Regions from separate parts of the Staphylococcus lutrae genome, predicted to be linked through region 1. Evidence: predicted binding sites of a transcription regulator. Region 1 holds the regulator's gene; the other holds the start of a gene.

What was found. Region 1 encodes LexA, which represses DNA repair genes until DNA is damaged. Its sites were predicted from a motif close to CGAACATATGTTCG; they were not measured.
Region 2: the regulator LexA is predicted to act here: its motif matches at 1,306-1,319, upstream of uvrB (excinuclease ABC subunit UvrB).

What each region holds. Positions count from the first base shown of each region.
Region 1 covers NZ_CP020773.1:2,343,108-2,346,455, reverse strand. Annotated here, with positions in the region: gene B5P37_RS10910 (DUF896 domain-containing protein) at 1-31, opposite strand, end outside; gene sosA (DNA damage-induced cell division inhibitor SosA) at 452-685, opposite strand; gene lexA (transcriptional repressor LexA) at 830-1,453, shown strand; gene B5P37_RS10895 (CAP domain-containing protein) at 1,606-2,580, opposite strand; gene guaC (GMP reductase) at 2,630-3,348, opposite strand, start outside.
Region 2 covers NZ_CP020773.1:1,770,119-1,773,466, forward strand. Annotated here, with positions in the region: gene B5P37_RS08165 (YfbR-like 5'-deoxynucleotidase) at 299-940, shown strand; gene B5P37_RS08170 (CsbA family protein) at 946-1,191, shown strand; gene uvrB (excinuclease ABC subunit UvrB) at 1,379-3,348, shown strand, end outside.

The sequences.
Region 1 (3,348 bases):
CGTTAATTCGTTTTAACTTTTCTTTACTCAGCATAAATGTGCTCCTCCGTATTATTCTTTACAAAAATATAACAGAAAAACACTATAAAACCAAACACTTAAATTGGTTATAAAAGTCAGTCACCACTTCATTCAATGTGTGTTTTAAGTACAAACATCCTTTGATCTACAAGAAGTCTTTATGAATTTAAAGTTTTGGGGAGTCCTACAACAATAGAAACATTTAATGTTGAAATATCTGACGAGGTTCAAATACTTTTAGTCTATGTTATACACATAAAATGTATACGCAATTTGAGGGAGCGCGCTAAAATCTAAATATTATCTTGAATTCAATCATCTCAGTATCAGCCATATTCCATACGCTCCCACAACAAGCGTTTTGTACACACCATTGAATCATGAAAGGAAAACGTCACCTATCCGTAAAAGCACACATTCCTTTTGTGGATTAATGGCTTAAAGTCACAGCAATAACAGATTGCTCTTTTCCATTATTGTATTCCTGTTCGTATGTTTTAGTTTGATGTGTATGGTCTGTCCGAATTTGATGGTCCGTCATCTCGTACGTCTGTTCTGTTTTACTCGACTCACTAGCGAGTAGAAAAAACGACAAAAATAAGATTGAAGAGAGTATAAAAACAGATAGAAACAAGTAAATCTCTGAAATTTTAATATGAATCATCATTTTCACTCCTAGAACGTTTGTTTGTATAAAAACTTTAACAGAACGCGTGTTCTGTGTCAACACTTTAACGAACAAACGTTTGTGATTGTTCGTATAATATGATATAATATCAACAATCAGAATTAAGAAGGAGTGTGCGAAATGAGAGAATTAACAAAAAGACAAAGTGAGATTTTTGAATTCATTAAACATGTCGTCCAAATGAAAGGCTACCCGCCAAGTGTGCGTGAAATTGGAGAAGCAGTCGGATTGGCTTCGAGTTCTACAGTACACGGTCATTTATCTCGATTAGAAGAAAAAGGGTATATCCGTCGTGACCCTACAAAACCGCGCGCGATTGAAATTGTCAATGAATTGATGGGTGACCCAATCAATATGGAAGAAACGATTTATGTCCCGGTGATTGGTAAAGTAACAGCGGGAACACCTATTTCTGCAATAGAAAATGTTGAAGAATATTATCCGCTCCCAGAACATTTTACTTCCACTCATAATGGACAAATTTTCATTCTAAATGTTGTCGGTGATAGTATGATTGAGGCTGGAATTTTAGATGGGGATAAAGTTATAGTCAGAAGCCAATCCATCGCCGAAAATGGAGACATTATTGTAGCCATGACAGAAGAGGATGAGGCCACAGTGAAACGTTTCTTCAAAGAAAAAAATCGTTACCGTTTACAACCTGAAAATAGCAGTTTAGAACCTATTTATTTAGATCATGTGACCGTTTTAGGCAAAGTTATAGGTTTGTTTAGAGAAATGTAATCTTGTTCAATCACTCCTTCACTTTAAACCATTCGTTTTTTACGAGTGGCTTTTTTCTAATCATCTTCTGGGTACATGCTTCAACAAAAAAGCGTCGATCAAAGATTCAAGTAAAATCGCTTTGATCGACACATCATCGTTATTCATTTAAGTTACCCGATATAATTTTCAGTCCAATAAGGTTGACGCTGAGCATTAAAGTCAACACCAATACCAATTTGAGTCACATCTGTATTTAAAATATTTTTCCGATGGCCTAATGAGTTCATTAAACCATGATGTGCAAAAATCGCATCCGTTTGACCATATGCTAAATTTTCAGCAGCCGTTTGATATTGATGGCCATCCTTTTTCATGCGGTCAAATGGGGATTCACCTTGTTGATTAGTGTGGTCAAAATAATGGTGCTTGGCCATATCCGTACTATGCTTTCTCGCTGTTTTTGCCAATGATTCAGAGAATGCAAGCGGATGTAATCCTTTTTGAACCCTTTCAGCATTTAGTAAATAAAAATCCTGTTTTTCAAAGCTCTCTCTCAAGTAATTGGATGGCGCTGCATATTGATGCGTTAATTGATTTTCCATCAGATGACTGACTTGTAACATTCCCGTTAGTTGATTATTTTCATGCTTGTCATAAAACACCGTCGTATAGATGCCATCATCATCAAAAACATCATATTCCTCATTGTCAATTTCATAAATCGTACGTCCTTTATGAAAACCTTTTATGGGTGTTCCCAATTCAGCTCTCACAACATCTTTTGCTGTACCATATTTCACACCGCTTTTTGAGGTCATCATATTTTGATTTGTATACAGGCCATGAACTTTTTGATTGATATAACTCACCATGACAAAGTCATTAAAGTCTTGATGATAGACGAACCACTTTGTTCCATACTTATTACCGATTTCAGCTTTAGGCTGGCCTAGTTTCGCCTCAACTGCTTTGCGATTCATATTCATTTGAATATTTCTCATTGCAAATTCTTGTTCTTTAGGCGTCTTTAAAACGGTTTCATTAGATTTACCGTATACGATTTGATCAATCTGTTGATTTACTGGTTGCGCAAACTTAGAAATTGTTTCATTAGGCTGTAACGGTATCGCTAATAATAAGAGCATACCTCCAACAAAAAATAAGAGAAATTTTTTGATAATCACGCACTCCTTTTTAATCACGATCTCCATTAAAAATGGAATTACGTACAATGACATAATCCACTTTTCTTAGTGCACCCACATCTTTACCCCCGGCGTAGGATATTGCACTTTGTAAATCTTCTTGCATTTCAATCAACGTATCTTTAAGTGCGCCTTTATGTTCCACAAACATTTTTTTGCCTTCTACGTTTTTACGCTCACCTTTTTGATATTCTGATGCACTACCAAAATATTCTTTATATTTCTTACCTTCAATCTCTACCGTTTCACCTGGAGACTCTTCGTGCGCAGCAAACAATGAGCCAATCATGACCATAGAAGCACCAAAGCGAACCGATTTAGCAATGTCACCATGTGTACGAATACCACCATCAGCAATAATCGGCTTGCGCGCTGCTTTGCTACATTGATTGACGGCTGCTAATTGCCACCCTCCTGTGCCAAAACCTGTCTTAATTTTAGTAATACAGACCCTTCCTGGTCCAATACCGACCTTTGTTGCATCTGCACCGGCATTTTCAAGTTCTCTAACGCCTTCAGGTGTACCGACGTTGCCCGCAATGACAAAGACTTCTGGTAATTGTTTTTTGATATACTGAATCATTTCAATCACTTGATCCGAATGACCATGAGCAATATCGATTGTAATATATTCAGGTGACAAGCCTGCTTCTTTTAATGCATCAATAAATTTAAATTCACCCGTCTTCACACCAACTGAGATAGAAG
Region 2 (3,348 bases), 570 kb from region 1:
GAGGAAACGATTAAAAAATAAAGCCACTTGGAATGCGAACAAACCCGGGAATGGTATGTTTGGTTCTAACTCAGGTGATTTAACATTCTTGGTTCCTCCTATGTCTATTGATTTTTTAAAACAGCGCACTATCTACTACTGCCAAATGTATTCGATGTTCAGCTGATACGGTATCGATGTAAAATAAATGCGCACTTTTTCTGAAACTCAGGAAAACCACTGCTAACTCACATCTAAATGTGTTAATATAATCAACAAGTGGAGACCGAACGTTACAATGTGAAAGAGGAGGTTGGTTATGGGCGTTCATCAATATTTTAAAAGATTATCCGATTTGGAAAAATTGATTCGATTACCCGGGAAATTTAAATATTTCGAACACAATGTTGCGGCGCACTCTTTTAAAGTGACTAAAATTGCGCAATATTTAGGAACAGTCGAAGAACATCACGGCAATACGGTGGATTGGAAAAATTTGTACGAAAAAGCTTTAAACCATGACTTTGCTGAAGTGTTTACCGGAGACATTAAAACACCGGTTAAATATGCGAGTGGTGAATTAAAAAAACTGTTTTCCCAAGTCGAAGAAGAGATGGTAGATACTTTTATTAAAGCGGATATTCCTGAGTGTTATCAAGCCATTTATCGTCGTCGTTTACAAGAAGGAAAAGATGATTCATTAGAAGGTCAGATTTTGTCGGTTGCGGATAAAATCGACTTACTCTATGAAACATTTGGTGAAATTCAAAAGCGTAATCCAGAGCCGTTATTCTTTGAAATATACGAGATGAGCCTTGAGACGATTATGCAATTTGATCATCTTGCTTCGGTACAGGACTTTATGGATAATATTATTCCTGAAATGTTGACTGAAAGATTTATACCTCGAACTGAGTTGAGAGAAATGACGATGCAAATCCTTAATAAAAGAAAGATGTGATAAGGTTGATTTGGTATCTATTGGCCGCTTTTTTTCCTTGTGTCCTTGTGGTAATCTTTAGTGCGGTGACGAGAAGCAAATGGGTGGGGACACTGATTACATTGATCATTATCGGCGCGTCAGTTTATAAAGGTTTTTTTCATAATGAATGGATTATTTTTCTCGATGTTGTATCATTATTAGCAGGGTATATCATTGTAGATCAACTCAACCTTCATCGTATTGGACATGACCATGAAGGGGATATATAGCATGAAATGATGCACAGCAAAGCAGTGTATTGAAAATAAAAGATAGTGATAGTAGGAGTGAATCTGACACGAATGGCGACCAACATCAGAGGCACTCCTCTTTATGTCGTTTTACGAACAAATGTTTGTGTTTTTGGATTGTATTCTGTTAAAATATGAGTATTAAGTGATAGGAGGCGGACATGGAATGGCGCATCATGAATTTAAAATTGCTTCAAATTTTGAACCACAGGGCGACCAACCTCAAGCGATAAAAGCACTGGTAGAAGGGATTAAAGCAGGTAAACGTCACCAAACGTTACTCGGTGCAACGGGTACGGGAAAAACATTTACGATGAGCAATGTGATTAAAGAGGTGGGGAAACCGACATTGATTATTGCGCATAACAAAACGCTGGCTGGACAGTTGTATAGCGAGTTTAAAGCTTTTTTTCCTGAAAATAGAGTGGAATATTTTGTAAGTTATTACGACTATTATCAACCAGAAGCATATGTTCCGTCTACTGACACATTTATAGAAAAGGATGCATCAATTAACGATGAAATTGATCAATTGCGGCACTCTGCAACCAGTGCGCTTTTTGAAAGAGATGATGTGATCATCATCGCCAGTGTCAGTTGTATCTATGGTTTGGGTAATCCAGAAGAATATCGTGACTTGGTTGTCAGCATTCGTGTCGGTATGGAGATGGATCGTAGTGATTTATTAAGAAAGCTTGTCGATGTGCAGTATACACGTAATGATATCGATTTTAAACGGGGTACATTTAGAGTGCGCGGCGATGTGGTGGAAATTTTTCCAGCATCACGCGACGAACTGTGTATTCGTGTGGAATTTTTTGGAGATGAAATCGATCGCATTAGTGAGATTAATTATTTGACGGGGGAAGTATTAAAAGAGCGTGAACATTTTGCCTTGTTCCCAGCTTCTCACTTCGTTACACGTGAAGAAAAAATGGCAATCGCAATCGAACGCATTGAAAAAGAATTGGCAACACAACTTGAAAAATTAAGAAGTGAAAATAAACTGTTGGAAGCACAACGTTTAGAGCAACGGACGAATTATGATTTAGAAATGATGCGCGAGATGGGGTTTACTTCTGGCATTGAAAACTATTCAGTGCATCTGACATTACGGCCACTTGGTTCAACACCGTACACGTTGCTTGATTACTTTGGAGATGATTGGTTGATTATGATTGATGAGTCTCACGTCACATTGCCACAAGTACGTGGGATGTATAATGGGGATCGCGCACGTAAACAAGTATTGGTCGAGCATGGATTTCGTTTGCCAAGTGCGTTGGATAATAGACCGTTAAAGTTTGAAGAGTTTGAAGAAAAAGCGCCGCAGCTGGTTTATGTATCGGCCACTCCGGGACCTTATGAAATAGAACATACCGATGAAATGGTCGAACAAATTATTCGACCTACAGGCTTGTTAGATCCAAAAGTAGAAGTTCGACCAACTAAAAATCAAATTGATGATTTGTTGAGTGAAATTCATGAGCGGACAGAACGTGGAGAGCGTGTGCTGATCACAACGCTAACGAAAAAAATGAGTGAAGATTTAACGACTTATTTAAAAGAAGCAGGCGTAAAAGTCAATTACCTACATTCTGAAATTAAAACGTTAGAACGCATTGAAATCATTCGAGATTTGCGAATGGGTACTTTTGATGTATTAATCGGAATCAACTTGTTAAGGGAAGGTTTGGATATTCCAGAAGTGTCATTAGTGATTATTTTAGATGCAGATAAAGAAGGTTTCTTGCGTTCTGAACGTTCATTGATTCAAACGATGGGGCGGGCGGCACGAAATGATAAAGGTGAGGTCATCATGTATGCTGATAAAATCACCGATTCGATGCGCGTCGCTATAGATGAGACAGAACGACGTCGTGAAATTCAAATGGCATACAACGAAAAACACGGCATTACACCACAGACGATTATTAAAGAAATTCATGATGTCATTAGTGCAACCGTTGAATCGGATGAGACGAATGAAGCAGAAAGAACTGAAGTTCCTAAGAAAATGACGAAAAAAGAACGTGAAAAAACAATTAAAAATATTGAACGAGAAATGAAAGACGCAGCAAAAGCGTTAGATTTTGAAAAAGCAACAGAGTTGAGAGATCTATTGTTCGAACTAAA